Regions from separate parts of the Cellvibrio sp. ARAG 10.3 genome, predicted to be linked through region 3. Evidence: predicted binding sites of a transcription regulator. Region 3 holds the regulator's gene; each other region holds the start of a gene.
What was found. Region 3 encodes sigma-54, which starts transcription at its own class of promoters, with help from an activator protein. Its sites were predicted from a motif close to TGGCACANNNNTTGCNNT; they were not measured.
Positions count from the first base shown of each region.

Region 1: puuE (allantoinase PuuE) is a predicted target of sigma-54. The motif match lies at 8,227-8,244, and genes of this name have one in related genera.
Region 2: ACSV5M_RS09885 (DUF4168 domain-containing protein) is a predicted target of sigma-54. The motif match lies at 5,429-5,446, and genes of this name have one in related genera.

Region 1 is NZ_JBPYCU010000010.1:36,908-47,827, reverse strand. It holds gene xdhB (xanthine dehydrogenase molybdopterin binding subunit) at 1-49, shown strand, start outside; gene xdhC (xanthine dehydrogenase accessory protein XdhC) at 446-1,309, shown strand; gene uraD (2-oxo-4-hydroxy-4-carboxy-5-ureidoimidazoline decarboxylase) at 1,309-1,803, shown strand; gene uraH (hydroxyisourate hydrolase) at 1,810-2,148, shown strand; gene guaD (guanine deaminase) at 2,172-3,512, shown strand; gene ACSV5M_RS13455 (urate hydroxylase PuuD) at 3,500-4,699, shown strand; gene ACSV5M_RS13450 (DUF1330 domain-containing protein) at 4,700-5,002, shown strand; gene ACSV5M_RS13445 (hypothetical protein) at 5,019-5,213, opposite strand; gene ACSV5M_RS13440 (alpha/beta hydrolase family protein) at 5,431-6,354, shown strand; gene ACSV5M_RS13435 (type 1 glutamine amidotransferase domain-containing protein) at 6,444-7,007, shown strand; gene puuE (allantoinase PuuE) at 7,111-8,034, opposite strand; gene ACSV5M_RS13425 (adenosine deaminase family protein) at 8,480-9,934, shown strand; gene ACSV5M_RS13420 (TonB-dependent siderophore receptor) at 10,215-10,920, shown strand, end outside.
Region 2 is NZ_JBPYCU010000006.1:107,833-118,752, forward strand. It holds gene ACSV5M_RS09860 (dynamin family protein) at 1-484, shown strand, start outside; gene metX (homoserine O-succinyltransferase MetX) at 630-1,775, shown strand; gene metW (methionine biosynthesis protein MetW) at 1,779-2,372, shown strand; gene ACSV5M_RS09875 (ATP-binding protein) at 2,468-3,943, shown strand; gene ACSV5M_RS09880 (sigma-54-dependent transcriptional regulator) at 3,936-5,318, shown strand; gene ACSV5M_RS09885 (DUF4168 domain-containing protein) at 5,496-5,885, shown strand; gene ACSV5M_RS09890 (DUF4426 domain-containing protein) at 6,014-6,484, shown strand; gene rdgB (RdgB/HAM1 family non-canonical purine NTP pyrophosphatase) at 6,492-7,088, shown strand; gene hemW (radical SAM family heme chaperone HemW) at 7,174-8,352, shown strand; gene ACSV5M_RS09905 (exopolysaccharide biosynthesis protein) at 8,357-8,923, opposite strand; gene ACSV5M_RS09910 (gluconate 5-dehydrogenase) at 9,163-9,957, opposite strand; gene kduI (5-dehydro-4-deoxy-D-glucuronate isomerase) at 9,968-10,807, opposite strand; gene ACSV5M_RS09920 (DUF4861 family protein) at 10,906-10,920, opposite strand, start outside.
Region 3 is NZ_JBPYCU010000007.1:92,779-103,698, reverse strand. It holds gene ACSV5M_RS10905 (BolA family protein) at 1-217, opposite strand, end outside; gene ACSV5M_RS10900 (MlaC/ttg2D family ABC transporter substrate-binding protein) at 361-990, opposite strand; gene ACSV5M_RS10895 (KpsF/GutQ family sugar-phosphate isomerase) at 1,260-2,231, shown strand; gene ACSV5M_RS10890 (KdsC family phosphatase) at 2,286-2,819, shown strand; gene lptC (LPS export ABC transporter periplasmic protein LptC) at 2,831-3,415, shown strand; gene lptA (lipopolysaccharide transport periplasmic protein LptA) at 3,402-3,962, shown strand; gene lptB (LPS export ABC transporter ATP-binding protein) at 3,970-4,695, shown strand; gene ACSV5M_RS10870 (RNA polymerase factor sigma-54) at 4,844-6,454, shown strand; gene hpf (ribosome hibernation-promoting factor, HPF/YfiA family) at 6,582-6,872, shown strand; gene ptsN (PTS IIA-like nitrogen regulatory protein PtsN) at 6,879-7,331, shown strand; gene rapZ (RNase adapter RapZ) at 7,405-8,274, shown strand; gene ACSV5M_RS10850 (HPr family phosphocarrier protein) at 8,284-8,568, shown strand; gene yjgA (ribosome biogenesis factor YjgA) at 8,650-9,171, shown strand; gene ACSV5M_RS10840 (GNAT family N-acetyltransferase) at 9,202-9,705, opposite strand; gene ACSV5M_RS10835 (YhdP family phospholipid transporter) at 9,765-10,920, opposite strand, start outside.

The DNA.
Region 1 (10,920 bases), on a different contig from region 3:
GGCCGTTCGGGAATGTGAGCGGTTTAATTCTGAGAAAGGTTTTTCTTAGATTATTTGAATAATGTTTATTCGATGGCACTGGCATGGGTTGTGGAGTAGTTAGCGAGACCATCGCCCGCATGGACGACCCACATGGATGTGGGAAGTGTCCCGAAGCGTCGGGAGCGCGTAGGGGCCGGGTTCACGGCGAGTCTCGCTAACTACTCCACAATTCATGCTGTCTGAGCGAAGGTATTTATCTATAAACGGATGGAGAGTCGCATGGTGATCTTGCTTCTGAGACACGCCGTGAATACATCCTTGTAGGCTCAACACCCGCATCCGTGCGGGTGATGGTCTCAGAAGCAAGATCACCATGCTCTTTGAACGTTGTGCGTGTTGATAGAGATTAAAAAGCAAAAGCAAAAGCAAAAAGCTGAAATTATTTATGCATGAGAAACAGCATATGAAACATCTCAATTGGTCATCAGCGATTCAACATTGCCAGCAAGCCGGCCGTGGTTACGTAATTGCCACTATTATCAACACCCAGGGTTCTACCCCGCGCGATGGTGGTAGCAAGATGGTGGTGGATGCTGAGCGGAGTTATGACACTATCGGTGGTGGACAGTTGGAATTTTTGATTGTGCAGCAGGCGCGCGAGTTGTTGGAAAAAAATCAATCGTGTCAGGTACTCAGACCGTTTCCGTTAGCGGCAGAGGCGGCGCAATGTTGCGGCGGTCATGTAACGGTGATGCTGGAGTGTTTTGCGGCGCGTGATTGGCAGGTTGTGCTGTTTGGCGCGGGACATGTGAGTCAGGCGTTGGTGGCGATCCTGGCGGGGTTGCCGTGTCAGGTGAGGATCGTTGATAGCCGTGCGGATCAGCTGGTTATGCCCTTGCCGGTTAATTGTCGCTTTGAGGTGTTTGCGAATCCGGTGGAGGCGGTTGCGTCTTTGGCTGATAACGCGTGGGTTGTGGTGTTTACGCATGATCATGGTTTGGATTTCCAATTGTGCAGTGAGTTGTTGCGTCAGGATCGTTGGCGCTATGTGGGGTTGATTGGTTCGGCGACCAAGGCGCTGCGGTTTCGTAAGCGCCTGGCGGATGCCGGGTTTGATGAGGTTGTTATCCGGCAGATTTACAGTCCCATCGGTTTGCCGGAGGTGAAAGGCAAATTGCCGATGGAGGTGGCGGTGTCGATTGCGGCACAGTTGCAGGCGTTGTATTACCAGCATCAGCCGGCAACAACAGGCCGTTCTACGTCCTGGCGCGAGATCAAGAATATTCTTCAGCAACCGGGGCAGGCGATTCACAGTGAGAGCGAATAATGAATCTGGATCAATTTAATCAGTTGCCCAAAGCCGAGGCTGTTGCACAGTTGTATACCTGTTGTCATTGCCGGAACTGGGCGCAACGGGTGGCAGCCTTGCGTCCGTTTGACAGCAGGGAACAGTTGTTGCGTGCGGCGGATGATGTGTGGCGCGACGCGGATGAAGAGGAAATCCTGGAGGCGTTTAAAGGCCACGCACGTATCGGTGATATTGAGTTGTTGCGTTCGCGTTACGCGGGGCGCGCGACGGCGGAGCAAGGGCAGGTGGTGAATGCCAGTGAGTCGGTTTTGCGCGAGCTTTACGCATTGAATATCGAGTATGAGCAACGTTACGGTTTTATTTTTATTGTTTGTGCTACCGGGAAATCAGCCGAGGACATGCTAGGGTTATTGAAAGCGCGGATTGACAACGGCCGGGTTATTGAGCTGATGAACGGTGCACATGAACAGGCGGCTATCACCCGCTTGCGACTTGAACAATTACTGCAGTGAGACGTTATGAATAAACCTCCGATTACGACACACATTCTCAATCTGGAAACAGGCAAGCCGGCGGCTGAGGTAGGAGTAACACTGTACGAGCCGGATTCTGCTGCACCACTAGCCAGTGCAAAGACAGACACCGATGGCCGGGTATTGCAATGGGATAACGCATTTATGTTAACAACGGGGTTTTATCGCTTGCACTTTGCGGTGGGTGACTGGTTTGCCAAACGCGGGCAAGGTTGTTTTTATCCGGAAATTCTTATTACCTTTCATGTGGCCGATGTTGATCAGCATTACCATGTTCCGCTGTTATTGAATGCCTTTGGTTATTCAACCTATCGCGGTAGTTGAGTTGGGCGTTGTTAAGGGCTTCTATGAGTTCACAGGATATCAGCGCGTTTCGCGCGCGAATTTTACACTTTACTGATGTGCCAGATCCCGCTACCGGCCGGGGTGTTGATTATTATGAAGATGGTGTACTGCTGGTTGAGCATGGACGGGTAAAGTCTATTGCCAGTGTGGAAACCATGATCGAACAGGGCTTCGATCTGGCGCAATGCCAATATTTTCCCGAGCATTTATTGATGCCCGGTTTTATTGACAGCCATATTCATTATGCCCAAACGGACGTGATTGCTTCTTACGGTGAACAACTGCTGGATTGGCTCAATGATTACACCTTTCCTACCGAGCTGCAGTTTGCCGATAAAGGATTTGCTGCGCAGGCGGCGGATCAGTTTCTAAAGTTATTGCTGGAAAACGGCACCACCAGTGCCATGGTATATACCACTGTCTTTGCCCAATCAACAGAAGCGTTTTTTAAAGCAGCGGCCAAACGCAATCTGCGCATGATAGCCGGCAAGGTGATGATGGATCGCAACGCCCCCGAAACATTATTGGATACACCGGAAACCAGTGAACGCGATTGCCGCGCCTTGATTGAAGGCTGGCATCACACCAAACGTTTGCATTACGCCTTGACCCCGCGGTTTGCGCCTACCAGTTCACCGGTGCAATTGAAGATTACCGGCCAGTTGTATCGCGATTATCCCGGCCTGTATATGCAAACTCATTTGTCGGAAAATCCGCAGGAAATTGCCTGGGTAAAATCCCTCTATCCGGATGCAACGGATTATCTGGATGTTTATGATCGGTTTGGTTTGCTCGGCCAGCGCAGTATCTTTGGCCACGGCCTGCATTTAAGTGATCGCGAGGTAGCGCGCCTGGCGCAAACCCAATCCGGTATCGCCTTTTGCCCCACCTCTAATTTATTTCTCGGCAGTGGATTGTTGGACGTCCAACGTCTTGAGGATGCCGGTGTGCGTTTAAGTATCGCGACAGATGTCGGCGGTGGAACCAGCTTTTCCCTGTTGCGCACCCTTGCAGAAGCCTACAAGGTGCTGCAACTGCAAGGGCAGAATTTACATCCATTAAAAGGGCTTTATATGGCGACTCTGGGTAATGCCCGCGCGTTGCAACTGGACGCGTATGTTGGCAACTTCGCGCCGGGTAAAGAAGCAGATTTTATCTTGCTCGATCTGGCGCCCACCTTGTTACAACAAAATCGCCAACAAAAAACAACAGATTTGAATGAAACCCTGTTTGCACTAATGATGCTGGGCGACGAGCAAAATATTGCCCGCACCTATGTGATGGGTAAACTGGCGTTTCGTCGTTCGTCTCGCGCTCAGGGAGATCTCCAATGGATGGAATGATACTGGAGTGGCTGAACCTGGCGTTTCGCTGGTTTCATGTGGTGGCAGGTATTGCCTGGATCGGGGCATCCTTTTATTTTATCTGGCTGGATTTGAGTTTGCGCGAGCCGCCGCAGTGGAAAAGTGATAAAGGCATCAAGGGTGATCTATGGGCAATCCACGGAGGAGGCATTTATGAAATTGCCAAATACCACCTGCGCCCGGAAGCCATGCCGAAACAATTGCACTGGTTCAAATGGGAGGCCTACAGTACCTGGTTAAGCGGCACCGGCCTGCTGATCCTGATGTACTATCTGCAAGCGCAATCTTACCTGGTCGGTCACAATACCTGGCTGCAATCACCCGGCAGTGCGATTGTCGCAAGCCTGTTATTTATTGCCGTCGGCCAGATCATTTATGAATTACTGCTGCGCACACCGCTGGTCAAAAAAAACCTGGCCTTTGCTGCAGTCCTCGTCGTGTTTATAACCTTTGCCAGTTGGCTCGCCCACCAATTATTTTCGGCGCGCGCCGCGTATTTACATGTCGGCGCCATGATAGCTACCTGGATGGCCGGCAATGTGTTCTGGGGCATCATGCCCGCACAACGCAAATTCGTCGCCGCCGTGAGTGAAAGCCGCGAACCGGATGTGAATACTGCACTCTTCGCCAAGCTCCGCTCCACGCATAACAACTATCTGACGCTGCCAGTTATTTTTTGCATGATCAGCAATCACTATCCCTTTGTTTACGGTCATCCGTACAACTGGTTGGCTCTGGTGGCTATCGGCAGTTTGTTGGCCTGGGGGCGCCATTTCTTTAACCTGAAACATCGCGACATTATCAAACCGGGCATTCTGATCTCCGCCGCTGCAGGTATGGTTTTGGTTGCGATAGTCATGGGTTTTACAAAAAATACAACAGCGCGTGAATCTGCCGGTGAACAACCACAATTGACTGAGTCACGCGAAATGCAGATTCAAACCATTCTCACCACGCATTGCTCCAATTGCCATGCCTCTTCTCCCACGCAACCGGGCTTCAATGCTCCACCGGCGGGTTTGCTGATTGATACATTGGAGCATTTAACTGTGGTAAAAACCCGAGCAATTCCAGCCATTAACTCCGGCTATATGCCACTTGGAAATTTCACGTCCATGACAGATGAAGAGCGTCATGCACTCTTGTTATGGTTGGAGGAGCACTAAGTGGCTGCGTATGTAATTGTCGATATCGAGGTGCACGATCATGAGAACTACCGCACTTATCTTGCGCAAATTACCCCGACGGTAAAAGCCTGCGGTGGTCGCTATCTTGTTCGCGGTGCCGATGCACAAATTATTTCAGGGACATGGCAACCCAAACGCTTGGTGGTGATGGAATTCCCCAATAAAGAAACTGCCCACTATTGGGCCACCTGCGCTGAATATGCACCGATTCATGCCTTACGAAATCAATATGCTACAGCTAATATGATTATTGTTGAGGGCAGTGTGGATTTTTTTGGCTAGATCTTTTTTTAAATATTTAATTCACACAGTTTAAAAATGGCACAAAGAGCCAGGCCGAAGAGGGGTGCGAGACCATCAGCGGCATGGATGCCGCTGATGAGCCTACAAGGAGGTATTCACGGCGTGTCTCGCACCCCTCTTCGGTCTGGATCTCCTCCATCGTGGCACCAACAAGGCCGCCTGATAAACTGATGTCCTTCTGAAAACGCATAAATACATCCCTGTAGCTCCCTCACGTCATCCTTGACGTGAGGGTTTCAGAAGGACATCAGTCCATCAGGCTCAGTGCCACATCCATCTCAGGAATACTTCTTGCAATCAACTCCTCGATCTACCCATCCCGAACAATTCTCGTAAGGACTCCCTGTATCAGGAATCGGCACCCGGGTATCTTCACTATCAACAATCCAGCTACGAGTAGTCAAACCATGAAGAAAATCAGAAAAGCAGTTGCTCTGTTAATGGGAATTGTTGCACTGGCGCTGGTCAGTTGCGCATCGGTTGAGAAAACGCCTAACTACGCCTACACCGAACAGGAAGTACAACTGAATGCCGGTATGTACTATGTGCCGGGTATTCTCGTCAAACCAAAACTCAAAGCCGGCCAAAAGATGCCGGTTGTTGTCATGTTGCACGGTACCGCCTCACAGAAAAATGAAGTCGGTAATTTATACCAACGCCTTGCGGTGTCGCTGGCCAGGCGCGGCTATGCATCATTGCGTATCGACTTTGCGGGTACCGGTGACAGTCTGGCCGATTACAAACTGTATAATCTAACCACTGCCAAACACGATACCAAAACCGCGCTGAATTATTTAGTGCGCCAGGAAATATTCGATCTTGATCGTATGGGGCTGATCGGTTTCAGTCAGGGTGGTTTGATTGCGCAGCTGGTCGCTGCGGAAGATAAACGCATCAAGGCCATGGTGACCTGGTCCAGCGTGGTGGGTGATGGTGTTACGGTATTTGAGTCCTTCTTCGATAAATATTATGCCGAAGCCAAAGAAAATGGTTTTGCGGTGGTGACATTTCCATGGCGTGCTGAGCCCTTGCATTTTGGTTTGCAATGGTTCAACGAAGTTAGCAGTAATACCAGTTTTACCGATATGAAAAATTATCAGGGAAAACTTATGGCCGTAGCAGGCACGGAGGACACGCTGGTTCCGCCGATCTCCTCAACGCGCCTGGTTAATACCATCGGTCCGGAACGTGCTTCGTTAATGTTGATTGACAACGCAGATCATCTGTTTAATGTTCTTGCAGACAGCGATGAAAATACTCTGGCGGAAGATCAGACTATTCCGGAGTTGGTATTGCAGTCCACCACGGATTGGTTCGCTAAAACACTGTGACATTTCAATCCACTTATTTCAGTGAACGATGAGCACAACCTTCTGTCCCACGCTTTACATACGCAACATAACTTTCATAGGAGGTTTTTATGAAAAGGCAAGTTGAAGGTAAGCGCGTGGCGATCCTTGCGACTAACGGTTTTGAGGAATCGGAATTAAAGTCACCTCAAGCGGCATTGACCGAAGCGGGTGTGAAGGTGGATGTGGTGTCGTTGGAAAAAGGTGAGATTCGCGGCTGGTCCAATAAGGACTGGAGCGGTACTTGCCCAGTGGATAAAGTAGTGGCTGATGTTAAAGCGGAAGACTACGACATGCTGGTTATCCCTGGCGGTCTGTATAATCCGGACAGCTTGCGGACCAATCAGGATGCGCTGCGCTTCACGCGGGATTTTTTCGAACAGCACAAGCCAGTGGCAGCTATCTGTCACGCGCCTTGGGTGTTGATCAGTGCCGGTGTGGTGGACGGTCGAACCATGACGTCGTATCCGTCAGTAAAAGATGATTTATGTAATGCTGGCGCAAAATGGGTAGATAAAGAGGTTGTTGTGGATAAAGGTCTGGTCACTAGCCGCACACCAAAAGACCTGGACGCGTTCAATAAAAAAGTGCTGGAGGAATTGGCCGAAGGGAAGCATGCGCGACAGGTTGCTTAATGTAGAGTTTGATTAATTTGGCGTTTGCTTGATTCGCTGGATACGGCCCGGCTGTCGCCGGGCTGTTTACTCTTTTATACCAATCTTTTTTTCATTATTTACTTCACTCGGTAATGCGCTTCGGCGGGTGTTGTTCATGCCAGTGCCGCGCAACATCAACACGCCGACAAACCCAGGTGTCCTGAAATTTCAAAATATATTGCAGGAAGCGTTCCAGTGCCTGGACGCGTCCGGGTCGGCCGATAATGCGGCAATGCAAACCGACACTCATCATCTTGGGTGTGCTGTGACCTTCGGCATAGAGCGCATCGAAGCTGTCTTTTAAATAGGTATAAAACTGATCACCGCAGTTAAATCCCTGGAGCGAAGCAAAGCGCATATCGTTTGCATCAAGTGTGTAGGGAATAATTAAATGCGGCTGGCCATGGTCGTGGTTCCAATAGGGCAGGTCATCGGCATAGGAATCTGAATCATATAAAAATCCGCCCTGTTCAATAATCAATGAACGGGTGTTGGGGCTATCGCGACCGGTGTACCAACCCAGCGGCCGGGAACCGGTCACGCGGGTGTGAATGTCTATCGCTTTTTGAATCTGTTCACGTTCAACGTCTATCGGCATAAATTGATGGTCTATCCAGCGCCAGGCATGGCTGGCGATTTCCCAATCTGCGTCGAGCATGGCGGCAACCGCGTCGGGGTTGCGTTCAAGGGCCATGGCAACGCCGTACACGGTAACCGGCATCTGGTACTTTTTGAACAGGCGATGCAAACGCCAGAAGCCGGCGCGGCTGCCGTATTCGTAGATGGACTCCATGCTCATATGACGGGCTTCATAAGCGCGCGCGCCGATAATTTCCGAGAGGAATGTCTCGGAGGCAGGGTCACCGTGGAGCACGCAATTCTCGCCACCTTCCTCGTAGTTAATGACAAATTGCACCGCAATGCGCGCGCTGCCGGGCCAGTTGGCGTGAGGTGGGTGTTCGCCGTAGCCGATGAGATCGCGGGGGTAGGGCGTTTTTTCGTTCATGAGATTTCCGTTGTGTTGGGTTTTATCAGGAACCAGTTTGACTGGTAGCTTTTGTGATTCTTTTGGAGTGCTTTGTCGGATTACGCTGCGCTAATCCGACCTACATGTTAACCGAGTGGTTTATATATTACCCGTAGGTCGGATTAGCGCAGCGTAATCCGACACCACTCTCTCTAAAACGCTTACACAACCTAATCAAATTCTATGCCAGCGTCACGGTCAGGATTTCCCTTAACCAAAGGCACGTCCCCGCTATATTACTGGGCAATTCGCCAAACCATGCACCAGTTTTAGACAAATCTCGACCGTTCGGACAACTAATTGCCCGCGCCATAGCAGTAATGGCGCTGCATCACCTATCTGGTATCACTATTGCATTAACCCACCTCGCATTTCTCCATTCTTTTTGTTGTAACCAAAACTCTTCTCTTGTGTGGATTTTCCTATGTCATCTTCTCTGTCTTTAAGAAACAGTCTGGCAGTGCATTGGCTCGTTGGTTGTTTATGGATCATGGCCAGCTCTGCTGCTTTGGCAAAAAATAATGCATGGTTTGAAGAATTTAAATCAAGCGCGTCTGATCAGGAGCTTTATACCTTTTTATATGCAATGCCCAAGGGCGGCGACTTGCACAATCACATGAGTGGTTCAGCCCTTTCCGAATGGTGGTATGAGCTGGCGTTAAGCCAAAAAGCCCATGGCTATCGTTTCTACACTAAAGTCAAGATCAACAACTGTCGCCCTTATGGTGGTAATGAATTTGGTCGCCGTCCTTATTTGTTGTTGTTCAACAACCTGCTGGAATCCACCTATGACCAGTTACCGGATTGTGAGAAGCAGGAATACAAACGCCTGGAAGAACTGAGTGCGGACGAAAAAGCCGGGTGGTTGGACAGTATTCGTTTGACCCATGATCACGAAGGGCGCGATGAATTTTTCCAGACCCATTGGCAACGCCTCGACCAGTTGATGGCCAGCCCTTACATGATGGCCGAGATCCTGTACCTGAATATGAAAGCCTTTGGTGATGAGGGACTTATTTATCTCGAATCCATGATGGGGGCCGGTGGTTTTATCAAACCGGACGGCACACCGATTCCCGCTGATGACGTTGCCGATATTTACCGCAAGCGTCTTGCGCAGGCAGACGCAAAAGCCACTGGCGTTACAGTCAGATTGCAGGAATCTATCCTGCGCTTTGCCCCCAACGCTGAACAACAATTGGTGAATGCCTACGATTTTGTATCGCGCAATCGCGATTTATATCTGGCAGTCAATATGGTCGGGCGGGAAGACAATGATAAAGGCCATCCGCTGCGGTTCACCAAAACCCTGCGCGAGTTGCGCCAAAAATATAACAACGTGCGTTTGTCCGTGCATGCCGGTGAGGTGGATGAACCTAACTTCCATATCCGCGACACTTTAATGCTCGGGGCTGATCGAATCGGCCACGGGGTTAACCTGATTACCGACAACGATTTGCTGCGGCAAATGCGCCACGGTCCTTATCTGGTCGAAATCAATCTCATCTCCAATCTCCTACTGGAATACGTCAGTAAATATTCCCAGCACCCGTTCCCGGAGTACTTGCGTCTCGGCATTCCGGTGGCGTTATCAACCGATGATCGCGGCATGTGGGATTCCAATATTACCGATGAATTTTTTGTCGCAGTGAAAGAATTTAACCTGTCCTGGGATGAGTTGATGCTGCTCAGTCGTAACTCCCTGCAATACAGTTTTGTTGAAGACGAGGTAAAAGCCAGGTTGCTCGATACCTATAACAAACGTATCAGCCAGTTTGAAAAAACCGTTAAAGCGCGTGGTGTTGCTGGCCTGAAAAATGTTGCGCCGGTGACCTACAGCTTTACCTGCAAACGCTATCAGGTGTGCACATTTAAGTAATCCGTTCGCCGTGTAAAAAATCGAGCCACGATTTGGTGCACGGCACAGCATCATGCTTCAACAAGGGCCGGCAGCTCACCCACGAGAGAGCTGAAAAATCCGGAAGTTTTAGATTAATAAACGATTGAACTGTATTTTAAGCCTTGCAGATGATTGATTTAAAAGGAAATAAATCTGCCATCTTAAAAACGTAACCAGTTAGACAGGAAATGGCATGGGGCTTGCTAAACCCTGAACAGCGTCACAGTAAATATTATTAGACCTCTGGAGTGCACTCGTTATGACCACACACAATTGTTTCAAGCGTAAAGAACTCGCGCTGCTGATCAGTCTCAGTTGCGTGCTCGCTGCACCTGCTACGCTGGCTCAGGAAGAAGTTGTCGAGCTGGAAACCTACACTGCCGAAGGGCAGGTGGAAGACACCATGGGTGTTATGCCAACTGAGCCTGTGAAGTCGGTTTTCGGTTTTGGAAAAACCATTCTCGAAACACCGCGCGGTGTGACCTCGGTCAGTGCCGACATGATGGAAAGTTACAACATCACCGATATTGATGACCTGGTATTAATTTCCCCCGGTGCGTTTACCCAGTCGTTCTTCGGCGTTGCCGGTTCTCTTGATGTGCGCGGTACACCGGGTGAGGTGTATTTCCGTGGTGTGCGTCGCGTGAACAACCCCGGCAACTACCCCACGCCGATTGGTGCAACAGATCGTATCGACATTGTGCGTGGTCCCGCCTCGCCGATTTATGGCCCATCCAAGATCGGTGGTTACCTGAACTTCGAACCCAAGTCTGCGCGCGCTGAAACCGGGCAATATCTGGAAAAAGCTGCCGGTGAGATTTCCATTACACGCGGCAGCTGGGATAAAAATGTATTGTCAGCAGAAGTGGGCGGTCCCGGTGCGATCGGTGAAAAAAGTCTCGGCTATTACATCTATGCAGAAACTGAAAACTCTGGCAGTTACTACGACAACTCCGGTACCGACC
Region 2 (10,920 bases), on a different contig from region 3:
TCACCTGTTCCGGATGCACAAGGAGCGCCGTCAACTGCGTCAGTTGCACACCCGCGCGGACGATTTCCGGTTGTCGCTTAACAGCCTGCTGACCAGCAAAAGCACCTTTATCAGCCGTTTTATCAACACGTTGGTGCAGGAAGTACGCAACACCTTCAAAGATATCAATCGCGCGATTGAGCACTGGTTGCAGGAAGCGCTCTCGCCGCTCTTTCACAACAACGAATACCAGAAGCAACTGGTTGAGCAACACATGCTGCGCCTCACGCAAATGCAGAACCAGCGCAACACCCATGCGGAAAAAGTGGAAAGTCTGCAAACCAATATCTACCAGATGCAGGCGGCATTGACGCAATTGGAGCCGCTCTACCGCGAGGTTATGAAAGCGCCGTTGGATGACGCTGCAGAGGTCAAGGCACCTGCGGATACCGGCGCGACCATTGTCTCCCTCAGTGAAGCGCGGCAGGCTTCGCGCTCTTCCTGATCTATCCGCACCCTGCCATGCAGGGTGCACAACTCCCTTGCAGCCACCGAACAGCGACCGTAGACTTGCGCCTTGCCGCCGCGCCTGAGTGCGGCCTTCGCCACGCGGCGATGTTCATTGTGTGCTGCCGAGATACGAGATCATCATGCCAATAACGCTACCCGCTGATTCAGTGGGTCTGGTTACGCCTCAGACCATTCAATTCAATGAACCCTTGCTGCTGGCTTGCGGCAAGACGCTGGATAATTACCAACTCATCTACGAAACCTACGGCCAGCTTAACGCGAGCAAATCCAACGCGGTGCTGATTTGTCATGCGCTGTCGGGCCATCATCATGCGGCGGGTTACCACACGCTGGAAGACCGTAAACCCGGCTGGTGGGATGCCTATATCGGCCCCGGCAAACCTATCGATACCAACAAATTTTTTGTGGTTGCACTGAATAACCTCGGCGGCTGTCACGGCTCGACCGGCCCCACCAGTATCAATCCGGCCACGGACAAACCCTGGGGCCCGGATTTTCCCAAGTTGCGTGTGCGCGATTGGGTGGCGAGCCAGGCGCGCCTGGCCGATAAACTCGGCATCGACACCTGGGCGGCGATCATCGGCGGTAGCCTGGGCGGCATGCAGGTGATGCGTTGGGCCCTGGAATATCCTGAGCGGGTGCGCCATTGCGTGGTGATTGCCTCCGCGATGAAGCTGACTGCACAAAACATCGCGTTCAACGAAACTGCGCGCCAGGCGATCATGAGCGATCCGAATTTTTGCGAAGGTCGCTACCTGGAACAGAACACCTTGCCGCGCAATGGTCTGGCGGTCGCGCGCATGATCGGCCACATTACGTATTTGTCGGATTACGCCATGGGCGAAAAATTCGGCCGCGATTTACGCAAGGGTAGTTTTGAACGCGGTGTTGATGAGCCGGTGGAGTTCCAGATTGAAAGTTACCTGCGTTATCAGGGCGACACCTTCGCGAATAATTTCGATGCGAACAGCTATTTGCTGATCACCAAAGCGCTCGATTATTTTGATCTGGCGCGCGAGTATAACGATGATCCTGTGCTTGCGTTTAGTCACGCACGCGCAAAATTTCTGGTGGTGTCATTCAGTACCGACTGGCGCTTTGCACCGGAGCGGTCGCGTGAAATTGTGAATGCCTTGATGGGCGCGCGCAAAGCGGTGACCTACGCCGAGATCGAATCCAACTTCGGTCACGATGCGTTCCTGTTACCCAACCCGCGTTATCAGCAAGTGTTTGCCCGTTACCTTGCCGGGATTGCCACGGAGTAAGTTATGCGTATAGATCTTAATGAAATTCAACACTGGATCACGCAGGGCAGCCGGATTCTCGATTTGGGTTGTGGCGATGGTACGCTGCTGAAATTTTTGATCGATAACAAGCATGTTGAAGGTTATGGATTAGAGATAGATCCAGAGCAAATTAATTTGTGTATCGATAAAGGGTTGAATGTTGTCGAACAAAACCTGGATCGCGGCTTGGGCAATTTTGCCGATAAAAGTTTTGATACGGTATTGATGACCCAGGCATTGCAAACCCTGCATTTTCCGCATTTGGTATTGGATGAGATGTTGCGTGTCGGCAAGGAATGCATCGTGACCTTTCCTAATTTTGGCCATTGGAAAGCGCGTTTTTATCTCGCCACGCGCGGGCGTATGCCGGTCTCCGACCTCTTGCCTTATGAGTGGTACGACACACCCAACATCCATTTTTGTACCTTTAAGGATTTCGAGGTGTTGTGCCGCGAAAAAAATATCCAGGTGATCAATCGCCAGGTGGTCAACGAACAGTCCCTGCAAACCCTGAAAGATATTGCGCCGAATTTGTTTGGCGAAACCGCCATCTATCATTTGCGCAAATCCGTCTGATTTTTTCTTCGCTTGTTCGGCGCGCCTCATTTCTGAGGCAGCGCTTTTTTTGTGTGTGTTAGGATGGAGCATCATTCACAAACACATCACTGCCTATGTTCTCCTTTAACAGAATCGCGTTTTACAACATTCGCGCTGCCTTGCTGGTGTTTGTCCTCTTGCCATTCCTGATTACCCTTATCGCCACTGGCTGGTACGGCCTCTACCGCCTGGAAGCCAGTGCAAAGGCGGCGATGGAAGAAGAAATTGAATTGCTGGCGCGCGCTATTCGTTTACCCCTGAGTCACGCGCTGCAGCACGGACACTCTGGCACCTTGCAGCGCAGCGTGACATCTATCTTTGACATCGACAAAGTCTATGCCGTGTATGTCTACGACAAGGACGGCAAGCGCATCTCCACCAGCGGCTCATCCAAAGCGCAGGTACAGGATCGTGAAGCGGTGGATCTGGCAAATAAAGGCGATGAACAGGGTGAATTTGACGAGATAGGTGGCGAAGAAGTGTTTTCCTACTTTTTACCGCTAACCGACAGCGGCGAGCGCAGTATTGGCCTCTTGCAGGTGACCCGGCGCGGCAGTGATTTTTCCCGCCGCATTGACGAATTTCGCGTGAATGCCATTGGTATGCTGGTGTTGTCCGCCCTGTTGGTGATGGCGCTGATTTGGGTGGGATACCAGCGAGCAGTTGGCCGCCATATTCACCGGATGCGTGAAGACATGGAATTGATTGCGGTGGGTAATTTGCAGCACCGGGTAGCGGTGGATGGTCCCTCGGAGATCCGCTTCCTGGCGCAAGGTTTTAACCAGATGCTCGACAGTATTGTCGCCTCGGAGCAGGAATTGCGGGAGCGACGTGAGCGCGAATATGAACTGCAAACCCGCTTGCAGCAAAATGAAAAATTGGCCGCTATCGGCCGCTTTGCCGCTGGCGTCGCCCACGAGTTGGGAACACCGCTCAGTGTGGCGGATGGTAAAGCCCAGCGTGAGTTACGCCATGCGGATGAGCAAAGTGCCGGTGTACTGCACCAGATTCGTCAGCAATTGCAGCGGATGGAGCGCATCATCCGGCAACTCATGGACTTCGCTCGCCCGGTCAAGCCGGTGATGAGTGACGTTAAGGTGACCGACCTGTTGCATTCATCGCTGGCCCAGGTGGATATGGAACGCCAACAGCAAGACGTGCAGATGATTGTGGTGGGGCGGGACAACTCGCTCAGTCTCCAGGGCGACCGTCTGCGACTGGAACAGGCGTTGATCAATTTGCTGCGCAACGCCATCCAGGCCACACCGGGCGGGCGCGTCCGGCTGGATTGGCAGGTCACCGATCCGGGCTGGCTGGTGTTCACGGTGGAGGACGACGGATCCGGTATTGACGAAGGCGATCAACACCGGTTGCTCGAACCCTTCTTCACCACAAAATCCACCGGCACCGGTCTGGGATTGGCGGTGGTGGACGCCGTGGTCAGTGAACACGGCGGTCGTATAGCGGTCGGCCACAGTGAATGGGGTGGGGCCAGCTTCCGTTTGCATCTGCCCCTTAATCCGCACAGCCAAGGAGTTGCTCATGACTAGACCACAGCCTGTTGATGTCTTGTTGGTGGAGGATGATCCCGACCTGCAGCAATTGCTGATGGAGGAACTGCAAGACGCCGGACACAGCTGTATTGCCTGCGGTGGTTTGCAGGAAGCCCGTGCATTTTTACAGGCGCAACTGCCGCAACTGATCGTCAGCGATCTGCGGCTACCGGATGGGAACGGTTTGACCTTGCTGGAGAACGTCAAGCAATTACCACTCAAGCCGGGATTTATTGTCATTACCGCCTTTGGCACCATTGACCAGGCGGTGGATGCCCTCAAGCGCGGCGCCGACGACTTCCTCACCAAACCCCTGGATCTGGATCACTTGCGCCTGTGTGTTGAGCGCACCTTGCAGCGCCAGCAATTACAGGAAGAGGTGGCCTACTATCGGCGGCTGTTGGATGAAGCTGAATTCCACGGCATGATCGGCGGCAGCAGCGTTATGCGCCAACTGTTTGCGCTCTTGCGCCAGATCGCCCAAGCGGAAGGGCCGGTGTTGATTACCGGCGAGAGCGGCGTGGGTAAAGAACTGGTGGCGCGAGCGCTCCACAATGAGAGCCCCCGGCGCGATAAACCCTTTGTGGCCATCAACTGTGGCGGTATTCCCGCCAGCCTGCTGGAGAGCGAACTCTTCGGCCACGCGGCTGGCGCGTTTACCGGTGCGGATAAGGCGCGGCAGGGATTATTCGCCGCCGCGAACGGCGGCACGGTGTTACTGGACGAGATCGGCGAAATGCCGCTGGAGATGCAGTCGAGCCTGCTGCGTACCTTGCAGGATGGCCGGGTGCGTCCGGTAGGCAGCAACCGCGAACAGGAGCTGGACGTGCGCATCATTGCGGCCACCAATCGCCAACTGACGGAGGAGGTCAGTGCCGGTCGCTTCCGTGAAGACCTGTATTACCGGCTGGAAACCTTTTCGGTGGAGGTGCCCCCGCTGCGCCGTCGCGCCGGGGACCTGGAGCGCCTGATCAGTCACCACCTCAAACACCAGAACCTGCGCCGCGAACAGCCGGTGGAAGGTATCTCGGCCGATGCCCTGATGCGCCTAAAGGCCTATCCCTTTCCAGGCAATGTCCGCGAGTTGGCCAATATGATTGAGCGGGCAGTGACCTTTTGCACCGGACGGCAAATTGAGGTAGAGCACCTGCCCGAGCGGGTGCAGTCCATCGCTATTACCTCTCTCGACACCCTGGCGGGCCGCTGGGAACCGCCGTTGGTGGAGGGGCAACTGGTTCCCCTGGAAACCATCGAGCAGGACTATATCCGTTATGTACTGCAACAGGTCGATGGCAACAAGCGGCGGGCGGCGGAGATCCTGGGCATCGGTCGGCGGACCTTGTACCGGTGGCTCGAGAGCGACGATGAATAATCTGCCGTATCTATGTGTCAATCTGGCGCATGGGCGCCGGGGCACAGTTTTATTGAATGTCATCTTCCATAAAAGCATTAAAAATCAATAAATTAGGATTTTTATGAGGCTGGCATAGCGATTGCAAAACACCTTATGTAACTTTTTATATTCAATGGAGTACATGAGGAGAAAATTATGTTCAAGATGATCAAGCAACCATTGGCCATTCTGTCTATCTCTGTCGGTCTGTGTGCAGCACCTTTGGCATTGGCAGAAACCGTACCGCAAACTACTACACCCACAGCGCCCGCAACCCAGGCCCAGCCGCAGATTAGCGAGGAAAAGGTCGATCAGTTTGTAACGGCCTATGTGGAAGTGCAGAAGATCAACCAGGAATACAGTGAGCAGTTACAAGCTACTGAAGCCCCTGAAAAAGCCACCGAGCTGCAACAGGAAGCGCAAACCAAGATGCAGGAAGCCGTAGCGGATTCCGGGCTGACGATTCCTGAGTACCAGCAAATCGCCAGCCGCGCCGGTCAGGACCAGGATTTGCGCGCTCGCATCCAGGAAAAAATGGCTAATTAATTTTTCCATCACCCTTGGCACCGGAGCTCTGGCTCCGGTGTTTCGCTTTACTCTCACTCATTTCGACATTTAATACGGCGTAATCCTGTAAAATGCGGACACTTTTGTCCCTTGGGAGATTGCCGGTAATGTCATCATTTCGCGCCCACCTGTGCATCCTGCTTTTCATGCTGCCTGCGCTATCCAGCCAGGCCCAGACAGACCAGCCAAAACCGGTCGAAACCTCGCAGCAATTTGGTGCTTACACCGTTCACTTCAGTGTGTTTAATAGCACCTTTATCAGCCCGGAAGTCGCTCAGGTATACGGACTCACTCGCGCCGCCAACCAGGTTCTGGTTAACATCAGCCTCACCTGGACGCAGGATGGCAAGACCACGTTGGGATTGCCGGCTAAGGTGAGCGGCACGGCGACCAACCTGATTCAACAGCAGCGCACACTGACATTTAAAACCATCGCAGAAGGGGATGCGACTTACTATCTCGCTCCGCTGCGCCACACTAATGAGGAAGTCGTCAACTTTACCGTACAGGTGCAACCGGACACGGCATCCGCCCCGTTTACAGTGCGCTTCACCCGCCAATTGCATACTGAAGAGTGACGGTGGTATGACTCAGAAAATAGTGCTCGCCAGCGGCAATGCCGGCAAGCTGCGTGAATTCCAGCAATTGCTTGCCGGCTGTGGGTTCGACGTGGTGCCGCAATCTGCTTATCAGGTTGATAATGCTGACGAGACCGGTTTGACCTTTGTTGAAAATGCCATCATCAAAGCACGCCATGCCTGTCACCACACCGGCTTGCCCGCCATTGCAGATGACTCAGGTCTGGAAGTTGATGCGCTCAATGGCCGTCCGGGCATTTATTCCGCGCGCTACGCGGGTAACGGTGCTTCCGACGGCGATAACAATGCAAAATTGCTCCAGGAACTCCACGCTGTCCCGGAGGCGCAACGTACCGCGCGATACCACTGTGTGCTGGCGTTTATGCGTCATGCAGAAGATCCGACGCCGCTACTCTGCCACGGTTCATGGGAGGGGCGCATTCTCACAGCGGCGCGCGGGCAGGGTGGGTTTGGTTACGATCCTTTATTTTTTGTGCCGACTCATGGGTGTGCGGCGGCTGAGTTGGACAAGGATGAAAAAAACCGTATCAGCCATCGCGGTATGGCTATGGCGGATTTGCTGGCCATATTAAAAAGCCGGTAAACCGCTTTTTATAGCGAACGATTTTCCTGCGGTTTGTTAACTGCATTTCGTTAATTCTTATTGCTGTATCACCAGCAGGACTCCCATGCTGCAACTTCCTCCCCTGGCACTGTACATCCACATTCCCTGGTGCATCCGCAAATGTCCCTACTGTGATTTTAATTCGCATCAAGCCAATGATGCCGTGCCGGAAGCAGATTATGTCGCCGCGTTGCGGGCTGATCTTGAGCAGGATGCGTCTCTGGCACAGGGGCGCAAACTCATCAGCATTTTTTTTGGCGGCGGCACGCCGAGTATTCTATCGGCGCAAGCGATCGGGCAGATTCTGCAAGACGCTGAGCAATTGGTCGGATTTGAAGAGGATATTGAAATTACGCTGGAAGCAAATCCGGGCACCTTTGAGCAGGAGCGCTTTCGCGGATTTCGCGCTGCCGGTGTGAATCGTTTATCCATCGGCATCCAGAGTTTTAACGATACGCAACTGGCATTGCTGGGCCGTGTACATGGTCGCAGTGAAGCCCTGCGTGCAGTAGATGTCGCACGCGCCGCCGGCTTCGATAATATTAATCTGGATTTAATGCACGGTTTGCCTAAGCAGTCCGTAGCGGATGCGCAAGCCGACTTACAACAGGCGATTGCACTGACGCCGGAGCATATCTCCTGGTATCAGTTGACCATCGAACAGAATACGGTTTTTTATTCGGCGCCGCCGCGCTTACCGGACGAAGACATCCTCGCGGATATTCAGGATGCCGGTGTGAACCTGTTGGCGGAAGCCGGATACCGGCAATACGAAATTTCTGCCTATGCACAAGCGGGCAAACGCGCGCGGCACAATATCAATTATTGGCAGTTTGGTGATTACCTTGGCATCGGCGCCGGTGCCCACGGCAAGATCACGTCGCCGACACAACAAGGTATTACGCGCTTATGGAAAACCCGTTTACCCAAACACTACCTGGACAGCCACAATAAAATTTCACCTGCTGTTGCCGGTCATCAAAACACGTACCTCGGTGGTGGCGAGGTGTTACAGCAACACGCGCTACCCCTGGAATTTTTATTAAATAGTTTACGTTTAGTGGAAGGAGTCCCTGTGGCTTTTTTTCAACAACGTACGGGCTTGCCATTTAATGCGTTGGAGCCGCAATGGTCGGAATTAACACAGAAGGGATTGGTAGAGGTGGGTGAAGGCATAATGAAAACCACAGCGCTAGGGCAGCGTTTTTTGAACAATGTGCTTGAGGCTTACACGGGTGATTGAACGGCTACAGTAGCCAGGTCGCCAGGCCGCCGAGCATGACAAGTGCCGCTATCAATCCGACCAGGGTGAAGATACCATCACGTGCCGTCAGGCCGAGACTGATAATCACAATAGACGAAGAAGGAATTACGTCTGCGAAAGGAATGATTTCCAAAAACGGCATGAATAAACACAGCCCAATAATCACAGCCCCGATAATGCGCGTCATGGGCTTCTTGGCGAAGCGTTTCAGTCGTGGCCGGAGTATGTAATCAACTTTGCGAGTGAACGGTTTGATCTTGTTCGCTGCTTTAGTAAATTTCGCTTTATCAAAACTGATGCTGCGCAATTTATCCGGCAACCAGGGTGTGGAGCGTCCCCAGGTTAATTGCGCGGCAATAAAAATAATAACAACAGCTAATACCGTGGGAATTCCCGGTATGCCCCCGGTGGGTAACATGATAAACAATGCTGCAATGAGCAACAGTGGGCCGTAGCCGCGATCTTCAAATTCGTCGACGATTTTACCAAAGCTGATTTTATCGCCATCGATATTTTCTTTAATTTCATCCAGGACTGCTGTCAGATTCATTGCTTTCTCCATCGTTGCTTGCTCCAGCCGTGCCTTCTTCATCGTCGTCTTCTACCTGGTTCGTTCCATTTGAATGTGTAGGGTTTTGGTGTCGATGGCGAGGATGTATTGGCCAAGATTCTAGACAAAAGAAAGTAAGTCGGGTTCGTTGCGGAGATGGCGCCTTGTTGTGTGCCACACATAAAAAAACCGCTGCGTCAGCAGCGGCTGCAAAGAGCAAAAAAACAGAGGAGAAAGGGTCAGGCTTCGTTGGAGGGCTTGCCAATGGTGGCGAGGATGCCGCCATCGACATACACGATTTGTCCGGTCACAAAGTCGCTCGCTTTTGATGCCAGGAAAATCGTCGCGCCTTGCAGATCATCCGGATCGCCCCACTTTCCAGCCGGGGTTCGATTGATGATGAAATCATTAAACGGATGGCCATCAACGCGAATTGGAGCGGTCTGGCTGGTCGCGAAATAACCGGGGCCAATCCCGTTTACCTGTACGTTATACTTGGCCCATTCGGTCGCCATGTTGCGCGTCAGCATCTTCAGGCCGCCTTTCGCTGCTGCGTATGCACCGACAGAGTTGCGACCCAACTCGCTCATCATGGAACAGATATTGATGATCTTGCCCGCGCGGCGTTCCACCATCTTGCGCGCTACCGGGCGCGTCATGGTAAACACGCCGGTGAGGTCAGTCTTGATCACTTCTTCAAACTCTTCCAGCGGCATATCGAGTAATGGAATACGTTTGATGATACCGGCGTTGTTGACCAAAATATCAATAGGGCCGTGATCTTGTTCAATCTGATCGACAGCTGCTATCACTTGTGCTTCATCTGTCACGTTAAATTTATAACCGAACGCCTTGAAGCCTTTTGCACGGTATGCCGCCACCGCGTTATCGATTTTTTCCTGCGACGAATTGCCATTGATAATCAAGGTGGCGCCGGCACTGGCAAGACCACAGGCCATGGACATACCCAGGCCGTGGGTAGCGCCGGTAACGACAGCTATCTTGCCGGTTAAATCAAACAGAGGATGTGTCATGAGTTGATCCTTATTTCAAGTCGCTGGGCTTGTGGAAATCCATATCGGTGTAATCCAGATTCTCGCCGGCCATACCCCAAATAAAGGTGTAATTGGCTGTACCTGCGCCGGAATGCATGGACCAGGGCGGCGACACCACCGCTTGTTCATTGCCAACCCAGATATGCCGCGTTTCATGCGCCGGACCCATAAAGTGACACACCGCCTGGTTTTCCGGGATCTGGAAATAAAAATAGGCTTCCATCCGACGGCTGTGCGTGTGTACCGGCATGGTGTTCCAGATGCTGCCGGTTTTCAGTTCGGTCATGCCCATCTGCAATTGGCAGGTATCAACCACACCGGCAATCATTAACTGATAAATATTGCGTTCGTTACAGGTTTCCGATGAACCCATGTTCAACACCTTGGCGTCCTCCTTGCCGACTTTTTTGGTCGGGTAGGCATGATGCGCCGGTGTTGAATTCAAATAGAATTTTGCCGGGTTGCTGGCATCATCACTGCTAAAACTGACATCCTGTGCGCCGCGACCGATGTACAGGGCTTCTTTGGTGTTGATCTTATACTCTGTGCCGTCGACGGTGATCTTGCCGCTGCCACCAATGTTGATGGCACCCAGCTCGCGTCGCTGTAAAAAGAAATCCGCTTTTTGCTGATACACCGGGTCCAGCTTGATTGCTTTGTTGACCGGCATAGCGCCGCCCACCATCAGTCGTTCGTAGTGGGTATAGGTAAAGAGAACTTCATCGGCTTCAAAAATTTTCTCGATCAGAAAATGCTTGCGCAATTTTTCAGTATCGTAATGTTTGAAGTCATCCATATGAACGGCAAAGCGTTCTTCCACAATTTTCATAATAAAACCTTCAGCGTTACCAGGTTGGTTGTTCAATAGTACAATGCCGGATAGGGCCTTTAATATCCACTATCCGGCTGACAGGTACGGCTTATTATTTATTGTGCTGCGTT
Region 3 (10,920 bases):
GCGTAAATGTTTTCATATAATCCACTGCATGAACGCGGCCATCAGCAAACAATCCTGCCAAAGCGGCATAGACCAGTTGTTGCTTTTTAACGGTAGAAAGGCCAGTGAAGGCCGAACTGATAACAACCAGATTGATGTGATCTCCTTGTACACCAACCTGGACCTGACTGTCAGGGATACTGGCTTCGATCAGCGCTTTGATGTCTTCAGACTGCATAAATATATTTCTCAGGGCTCCTGGCCCGGTGACGTGAATCAAGGATAAGCAAGGGAGGGAATCTTACCGGAATGCGCCGGGCGGCGCATCCCGCATGTGCGAAGCCGGTCGCAATGACCGGCGAGACGCGAATTAAAACAGGATCAGGCTTCAGATAACCAATTGCTGATCACTTTATCGATGTCACCATCTTGCTTGGCGATAGCCTGGCTGAACTGGCTACGGAAAGATTGACCCAGGTTAACACCATTGAGCGTTACGTTGATCAACTTCCATTCATTGGTCTTCTTGTTCAGGCGCATGCTGTAAGCCAAATGATGGACATTACCTTTGTCCGTTACCTCTTGCTTGACAGTGACTGCCGTGGGCCTGTTTGGATTGACGCTGACCGGCAGGATCTTGATATTACTGTCCGCATAGGCTGCGATACCTTTGGCATAAGATCTAACCAAGCCACTCTTAAACACTTCCGCAAATTGTTGCTTTTGTTCCTCAGTGGCTTTCTTGCCACTCTCACCCATCACGACGTAAGCGATAAAAGGAAAATCCACTACGCGCTCAAGAATGGCTTCCACCTCATTGAAATACGCTTCCGAGCTGGCTTTTTCGCCCGGGTTGGCCTTGGCTACGGCAAATAATTCTTGCGCGACTTCTTCAACCAATTCACGAGGATCTTTGACCTCCTTCTCTGCAGCGACCGCCTGGAAACTCAATACGAAACAGGCAGCAATTAACAACAAAGCGCCGGTTACCTTGTGCGATAAATAAGTCATCTGAATTCCTAACCTCATGTTGTCATACGGGAAATTGCCGGTAGGTAAGACTGCCATCAGCGCGATAAGTGCCCTGCACCTGTCGTCAGGATGAACAACGTTAATCCCCCGGCTGAAAATCTGGCCACGCACTATACCACTGGCCTCAGTAGGCGAAAACTCCGCCGCGCGGGAGCGCAAACGCCTACGGAGGGTGGCGGCAATCATTTACGCCGTTATAATGCCCGCTTGATTCACCCAGACCATCCAGCAGCGAGATCTCGCCCCGCATGACTCAATTCGACTTTATCAGCTCCGGGCTGCGCACCATCGATATCGAAGCAGGCGCCGTATCGGCCTTGCGGGAGCGACTGGACCAGGAGTTTATCAAGGCGTGCGAGATGATCCTGAGTTGCCGCGGACGCACTGTTGTCACAGGCATCGGTAAATCCGGTCACATTGCCCGTAAGATCGCCGCCACCTTGGCGAGCACCGGCTCACCGGCATTTTTTGTTCATCCCGGCGAGGCCAGCCATGGCGACCTGGGTATGATCACTAAAGACGATGTGGTGATCGCCATTTCTTATTCTGGCAATTCCAGTGAGATAGTCACTTTACTACCGCTGTTAAAACGCCTGGGGATTCCGATCATCAGCATGACCGGCAACCGTTTTTCCGTGCTGGGCGAAATAGCTGAGGCACACCTGGACATCAGCGTCGCCAGCGAAGCCTGTCCCCTGGCACTGGCACCCACCTCCAGCACAACAGCCACCCTGGTGATGGGCGATGCCCTGGCCATAGCGCTGCTGGAAGCACGCGGATTCACTGCTGAGGATTTTGCTTTTTCCCATCCCGGCGGAGCCCTGGGCCGCAAGCTATTATTGCGCGTCGCGGATATCATGCACGCCGGCGACAAGATTCCCCGCGTGGACGCTGACGCACCGTTATCCCAGGCGCTACTGGTGATGACAGAAAAAGGTTTTGGCATGACCACGGTGGTCGATAGTCAAAACACCTTACTGGGCATCTTTACTGACGGCGACTTGCGTCGCAGCATCGACCAGGGCGTCGATATCGGCAAAGCCATGATGCGCAACCTGATGAACCGCCACCCCAAAACCGTGCGCGATACGACACTCGCCGCAGAAGCACTGAAGATTATGGAAGACCGCAAAATTACCGCCCTGATTGTCGGCGACGAACAAAATCGCCCCATCGGAGTCGTACACATGCATGATATTTTACGTGCCGGCGTGATTTAACCCACCCCCGCTGCGCAAACTCATCAACCCGATTTATTTGCCCGAGAGCCCTGAATGACCCCGGATTTATTGGAACGCGCCCGCCGTATTAAATTATTGATACTCGATGTCGACGGTGTCCTCACCGATGGCAAACTCTACTTCAGCAATACTGGCGATGAACTGAAAACCTTCTGTACCCTGGACGGCCACGGCATCAAACTCTTACAGGGCAGCGGTGTGAAAGTAGCCATTATTACCGGGCGTACCAGCGCCCTGGTCGCCAAACGCGCCAAGGACCTGGGGATCGAATTGCTAATCCAGGGGCGGGAAGATAAATGGGTCGCCTTGCAGGAGAATCTGGACAACAGCATTTCCCTGGAAGAAGTTGCGTTCATGGGCGATGACTGGCCAGACCTCAGCGTGATGAGTCGCGTCGGCCTGGCACTGACAGTACCCAACGCCCATATAAGCGTGCTTGATCGCGCCCACTGGCAAAGTCAGTTTCATGGCGGCCAGGGTGCTGTACGCGAAGCTTGTGACCTGATCATGCAAGCGCAGGGCACCTTTGATGCAGCGCTTGCACATTACTTGCCAACACATCATTAACGGAGTGTCTCATGTCGCGCATTCCGCTGCCCTGGGTTGTTATTTCGCTGCTGGTGATCGGGCTGGTGGCTTTTTGGGATAAGTCGCCCACCGAACTTTTGGGCGAAGATATTGTGAGAAGTGCCAATTTCCCCCAAGCCTATATGACCGATATCGAGCTGCGCGAATATGATGCGGACGGCAACCTGCGCAATATCCTGACCACAGATACTGCCGAGCACTTCCAGATCAATCCAAACCTCCCGGGTCCAAATGATTACACCATGCTGACCCAACCGCGCATGTTGTTTAGTGAAAGTGCCGCTATTGCGCCCTGGCATCTCACGGCCAATGAGGGAAAAATTGATCAGAACGGCCAGTTGGTAACCCTGTTTAACGACGTGCGCGTTTATCAGCAATCATCGGAAGAAGGGCTCCTGGAATTACTGACCAGTGAATTGCGTATCAAGGCCAGCCAGCAATACGCCGAAACCGATAAAGCTGTTAAGATGCGCGCCCAACAAGGCCACCTCGACACGCTGGGCATGAAAGCTTACTTGGGTGAAGACCGCATCGAGTTACTTTCCAGGGTCCGAGGGACATATGAACCTCAATAACAATGTCAGATTTTCTATGATGGCGTGCAAACCGCTTGTATCAATATTCACTCCGTTACTCTGCGCCCTGTGGCTGTCGACACCGGCTCATGCACTGCCCAGCGACAAAGAACAACCCATCCATATCTCTGCTAACAGCGCTCAACTGGATCGCAAGCAACGGACCGCCACATACAGCGGCGACGTGAAACTGAAACAAGGCACACTGGAGATCAGTGCGGACCGGATCACTATCCATACCAACAACAAAGATGAAGTTGAAAAGATGGAAGCCCGCGGTACACCAGCGCGCTATCAACAAAAACCGGCCGAAAACCAGGCGACAATCACCGCCCAGGCCAACAGCATCCGCTACACCCTGACCGATGAGCATTTGTTACTGCTGGAAGATGCATTTCTGGAGCAGGAAAACGGCGCATCTATCAGTGGCAACCGCATTGATTACGATATTCGCAAAGAAATTATGAAAGCGGCGGGAAAAAACGATGCGCAGCAACCGCAGCGCATTGAGATCATCATCCCACCCCAAACCATCAATCAAGATTGAGTCGACCATGCCGACGCTGCAAGCCCAACACCTCGCCAAGAGCTACAAGAGCCGTAAAGTGGTTATTGATGTATCACTCGCCGTCACCAGCGGTACGATTGTCGGGTTGTTGGGCCCCAACGGCGCGGGCAAAACCACCTGTTTCTATATGATTGCCGGTCTGGTCAGTGCCGATGAAGGTCGCATCGTGCTGGACGGGAAAGACCTGACCCATCTGCCGATCCACGGCCGCGCGCGCGCCGGTATCGGCTACCTGCCGCAAGAAGCCTCGGTATTTCGCAAACTGACGGTGGCCGACAACATCATGGCCATCCTTGAAACCCGCAAAGACCTCAATCGCAAGCAGCGGCACGCGAAACTCGATTCCCTGCTCCAGGAATTCCATATCACCCATATCCGCGATAGCCTTGGCATGTCCCTATCGGGCGGTGAGCGGCGGCGGGTGGAAATTGCCCGGGCACTGGCGACCGAACCACAATTCATCCTGCTCGACGAACCCTTTGCGGGGGTTGATCCCATCTCCGTCAATGACATCAAACAGATTGTGCGCCACCTCAAAGATCGCGGCATTGGTGTGTTAATTACCGATCACAACGTACGCGAAACATTGGATATTTGCGAAACCGCCTATATCGTCAGTGAAGGTCACATCATCGCCGAAGGCGATGCAGAAACGGTCCTGAGTAATCACAAGGTCCGCGAAGTTTATCTGGGCGAAAATTTCCGCTTGTAACTTCAGGTGTATTCTGACAAATCACTTGACAAGCCATTAAATTTGTATAACAGGCACAAAGATTGCTAGGTGTTATTGCCTGCAAGACAAAGGCTGTCTAAACTCCACCTGAACAACATCATTTTTTTGGGGTTTAGTTCTACTTACGATGAAGCAGTCTCTACAGCTAAAACTCGGCCAACAACTGACCATGACGCCCCAATTGCAGCAGGCAATCCGCCTGTTGCAATTGTCGACCCTTGATCTGCAGCAGGAAATTCAGGAGGCCCTGGATTCCAACCCCATGCTGGAAATTGAAGAGGCTTATGACAGCCACACTCCCGCCGAGGCCGGTGACGGAGAAGACAGTGATTACCCTCGCCAACAGGAAGTGGCCGCAGAAGCCAACGCAGATCTTGATTCAGGTTTTAACGATAAAGATACCTTTGCCGACAAGGACAGCTACGCAGAAACGAGCTACAACGACACGGAAAGCTTTTCAGACAACGAAAGTTTTTCGGATAACGACAGCTACGTCGATAATGAGCCCCACACCGACTGGAATGAATCCATCCCCAATGAATTGCCGGTAGATACCAGTTGGGACGATGTGTATCAGTCCTCCCATACCAGCAACGCATCCTCCTACGATGGCGAAGATAACGACTTTGAAAGCCGGCGCGCCGTTACCGACTCCCTTTACGATCACCTGATGTGGCAGCTCAATCTGACCCCCATGTCAGATCAGGACCGCGTTATCGCCATGGCAATCATCGATGCGGTCGATCCCAGCGGTATGCTCTCTGTCAGCCTTACCGATATCTATGAAGGTTTGATCACTGAACTGGATGAGCTGGAACTGGACGAGGTGGTTGCGGTACAACATCGCCTGCAACAATTTGACCCCTGCGGGGTGTGCAGTCAGAACCTGTCTGAATGCCTGTTGGTACAACTACAACAATTCGCCCCGACTACGCCTTTTCTCGAACCGGCCAAGCTGATCGTCAAGCAATACCTGCCGCTGCTGGGCAGTCGCGATTACCGCCAATTGATGCGGCGCACCAAACTCAAGGAAAGCGAACTGGGCCAGGCGGTGGCGCTGATCCAGGGATTGAATCCGCGCCCGGGCGATATGATTGCGTCCGGCGACACCGAGTATGTGGTACCGGATGTCTTCGTGGAAAAGCGGGATGGCCGCTGGGTTGTCGAATTAAATCCGGATATTGCGCCCCGTCTGCGGATCAATACCGATTACGCCTCCATGGTAAAACGGGCAGACTCCAGTAGCGACAACACCTTTCTGAAAGACAACCTGCAAGAAGCACGCTGGTTTCTCAAAAGCTTGCAAAGCCGTAATGAAACCCTGCTTAAAGTTGCAAGTTGCATCGTGGAAAAACAACGCGGCTTCCTTGAGTACGGTGCCGAAGCAATGAAGCCGCTGGTACTCCACGATATCGCTGAAATTGTCGATATGCATGAATCCACTATTTCGCGGGTTACGACCCAGAAGTACATGCATACACCCCAGGGAATTTTTGAACTTAAATATTTCTTTTCCAGTCATGTGAGTACAGACAGCGGCGGCGAATGCTCTTCTACGGCGATTCGTGCCATCATCAAAAAACTGGTGAGCGCGGAAAATCCAAAAAAGCCTCTGAGCGACAGCAAGATCACCGAGCTCTTATCCGAGCAGGGAATCCAGGTGGCGCGACGCACCATCGCCAAGTATCGGGAATCATTGAATATCCCGCCGTCCAATGAGCGTAAAAGTTTACTATGACATCCTTTTTCTCCACTGCTAGGCTGATCAACATCGGGTATGCAGAAAGTGTTTTAGCACTATGCAGGAATCAATAATCGTGTCGCAAGGCAAGATTAAGCAACTGTCATAACGAAGAGGAAGTACTATGCAAATTACTATCAGCGGTCACCATCTGGAAGTTACCGAATCCCTCAAGGACTACGTCAACAATAAACTTGAGCGTCTCAATAATCATCACGACCGCATCACCAATACCCATGTGATTCTCTCGGTAGATAAATTGGAACAAAAAGCGGAAGCCACCGTGCATGTAAGCGGCAAGGATTTATTCGCCGATGCGACATCAGAAGATCTCTATGCCGCTATTGACCTGCTGACCGATAAGCTCGATCGGCAATTGATTAAACACAAAGAAAAAATGCGCAGCCATCGTTAATACATTATGCAAATACAATCTCTTCTCACCCCGGGCCGCACCTTGTGCGACATCGAGGGTGTCAGTAAAAAGCGTGTGCTGGAAATCCTTGCCAACACCATCGCCCAGGACATTCCCGCTATTGACGCCGACGATTTATTTCGTCGGCTGATTGCGCGGGAGCGACTCGGCTCCACGGGTATTGGCCACGGCATTGCCATTCCACACTGTCGGGTGGAAAACTATGACGGCGTCATCGGGGCCTTGATTACCCTCAACCAGCCCATCGACTTTGATTCCATTGACTCTGAGCCAGTGGATATTTTATTTGCCATGTTGGTGCCCGAAAATGCCCATGGCGAACATCTGCAAAACCTGGCGGCCCTCGCGGGCGCGCTCAATGACAGCGAATTTCGCGAGCGTTTGCGCGGTGCTGACAGCGACGCAGCCTTGTACGAGATAGCCATCAGCAAGGATTAATCAGCGGCATTGTAAACAAACAATGTCCGGCAGCCTCGGCGGATTGATGAATAAGTCACAGGAACCTACGCCCATGCATTTAGTGATAGTGAGTGGATTATCCGGTTCGGGTAAAAGTACCGCACTGCATGTTCTGGAGGATGTCGGCTTTAATTGCATCGACAATCTGCCGGTGAGCCTGTTGCCGGCGCTGGTTGCACAAATCCAGATTCACAAGGATGACACGCAGAAATTTGCCATTGGTATCGATGTGCGCAACGCCTGGCAGGATCTCAACATTTTTCCGATGATGATTGAGACACTGAAGGAAGCCCATGTACCGTTTCGCGTGCTATTCCTTGACGCACAACCTTCGGTGTTGATCCAGCGTTTCAGTGAAACGCGGCGCAAGCATCCCTTGAGCGATACCAACACCAACCTGGAAGAAGCCATTACCGAAGAACAAAACCTGCTGGAACCGATTCGTGATGCCGCCGATCTGGTGCTGGATACCAGCCATTTGAATCTGCATGAATTACGTGATTTGGTGAAAGAACGCGTGGTTGGCCGTAATGAATCCAATATGGCCATCCTGTTTGAATCTTTCGGTTTCAAACACGGCATTCCGGTGAATGCGGATCTGGTTTTTGATGCGCGTTGTTTGCCTAACCCCCATTGGAAACACAACCTGCGCCCTCTGACCGGCAAGGATCAGGACGTCATCGATTTTCTTGAGGAGCAGGATTCCGTTGAGGAAATGTACGAGGATATCGAGCGCTATCTCACCCGCTGGCTACCGCGCTACCAGGCCAATAATCGCAGCTATATTACGATTGCCATCGGCTGCACCGGTGGACAACATCGCTCGGTCTACCTGAGTGAACGGTTACAAAAACATTTCAACCGATTTTATAACGATGTACAGGTCCGGCACCGAGACATCAATAAACACAAGAAAGCGTGATGTCCTTTTATGCTCATCGAACAAGTGACTATCATCAACAAACGCGGCCTGCATGCCCGCGCGGCCGCCAAGCTGGTAACCACAGCAATGCCGTTTGAGGCGCGCATCCAGGTGCGTGTTGCTTCAAGCACATGTGAGAACCACTGGGTTGATGCCAAGAGTGTTATGTCATTGATGCTCCTGGCAGCCACCCAGGGTACGGATATCGAGGTCCAGGCCGACGGTCACGACGAAGCCTGTGCGATGGAAGCGATCCTGAAGCTCATCACCGAGCGCTTTGAAGAAGACGAATAACCACCGATTCCTGTTGTTATTTGCCCGGCTTTTACCTAACCTAGCTGCCCTTTTTAATACCCACCGCAGATTGACAAGACCATGGTTTATTCATACGACGACATCAATCCCGACGACTACATCCGCAGCAAGTCGCAAGCCAAGCGCGAGATGACCGCGCTGCAGGAGCTGGGTGAAAAGCTGGTGGAGTTAAACGATAACCAGTTGGCCCAAATCCCCATCGAACCCAAATTGATGGAAGCCATCCTCGAAACCCGCAAGATGGTTCACCGCGAAGCCCGGCGGCGCCATTTACAGTACATCGGTAAATTGATGCGCACGACAGATCATGGGGCGATTCAGCAGGCTTATGATCAACTACAAACCAAAAGTGACCGTTATATTCATCGCCAGCATCAGGTGGAACGCTATCGGGATCTGTTGATTGGTGGTGATAATCAGGCGTTACAGGAATTTATTCAATTACATCCCGGCGTGGACGTCCAACACCTGCGCCAATTAATTCGTGTTGCGCAAAAAGAAGCAGCGGAAAATAAACCGCCCGCCAGCGCACGCAAATTATTTCGTTATATCCGCGAACAAATGGAAGCCCACGATCACTGATTAGCGCACCGGCTTTCGCCAGAATCTGTTCTACTCCTGCACAAAAAAAGCCGGATGGTAAGTGACGTACCCTTGCGGGGTTGGCTGGCAAAACGCCAGGGCGAGGAAATATTCCGGCGGCACATCCTGATAGACCAATTCCGGCAAATGCCGAAAGCCAAAATACTGGTAGTAATCCGGATCGCCCATGACCACGCACCCCTTCGCGCCGGCAGATTGCAGTGTGTGCAATCCCTGTTGGATGAGCGCCCTACCGATACCACGCCGCTGATACGCCGGCATTACCGAAACCGGCCCCAGTCCGTACCAGTGTTGACCGCCGTCAGATATCTCAACCGGCGAAAAGGCCACATGGCCCACCACCAGTTCATCATCCCATTGTGCAACCAGCGATAAGGTCATGGCGTTAGCGGCGCGCAGGGCATTAACGATGAGCTGTTCCTTGTGGTCACTGAAAGGATGATCTTCAAACGCTGCCTGGGTTAAACGAAAGATGGTGTCGATATCTGCGTGTCGTTCCTGACGAATCAACATGGCTTATCCTCCAACGCTGCGAGCCATTTCATTATGCCAACATGACGATTTATCACGCACTAACGGGACTTCGGGGTGTTATCCGGTGCGGAAACATCCTCTTGCCCTCCCTCACCCTGCGGAGAGTCCGTCAATGTATCGCCATTTTCAGTTACGCTATTGCGCAGGCTGGTTTCACTTTCAAACAAACGGTCAAATTTCATCTCTGGCTCATCCCAACTGCCGCGAATGCGGTAACTGATACTGGTCGCCTGGTCCACCTGCTTTTTAAAGATCTTGCTGATCACGTATACACCAGCCGCAGCCGGCAGCCCGGTTGCCAAGGCGGCGAGAAAAGTCAGGTTACCGGCCACAGGTAAGGTGGCCACCAAACGGGAATCGATTGTCTCGTTCACCAGGTCAATACTGCCAGCCATTTGCAACCGGCTGGAGGGGCTGCTCATTTGCAGGGGCTCGGTGAAGATGAGTTTTCCGGCATCGAAGGTAACGCTGCCGCGCAGCTCGTCATAGGCAAGACCGCTTTTATACAGATCCGAGAAGTCCATGCGCAGACGACGCGCCAGGGTATCAAAATTAACCAGTGCCACCAGTCGCAAAAACCCATCGCTGCCGACGCTGGGATTGCGTTTAAAGCGCCCATCTTCCATCAATAGATTTACCCGCCCATTCAGACTCTTTAACGCCACCTGGTGCGGCGAACCCGGCCAGGATAAATCCACTTCATACCGGGCCGTGGTACTTTCGAGGATGTCCGGTTTTTCCCATTGGCGCATTACGTCGGCGATATCACCCGCACTCAGGAGCCCGACAAAACGCGTGCGCGCTCCATTTGCACCCTTGTGCCAAAACAATTGTGCGCCTGCCGGGTTATCGCCTTCCGCCGTGGATACTCCACTGACGGTAATCCCCCGGATATTGCCGCGAATATTATTGAATACCGCCCCCTGCGCATTGGGACGCAGTTGCACCGACCAATTCCCGTAGTTGCTGTTTTCGTAATGCAGCTCCGCAATACTGATATCGGCGCTGGGTAGGTCGCGCGGGTCGAACTCTGCCTCAATGCTGTCCAGGTCATCCGCCGACTCACCGAGCATGGCGCGTCCCAGATGCAGGTATTGCAACTCGACGGTGATGGGCAAACGCTGATTCTGCGGCAAGCGCACCTGACCCGCCAGCATCGGGTTGCTGAACGCCAGGTGCCAGGCATCTGCACGC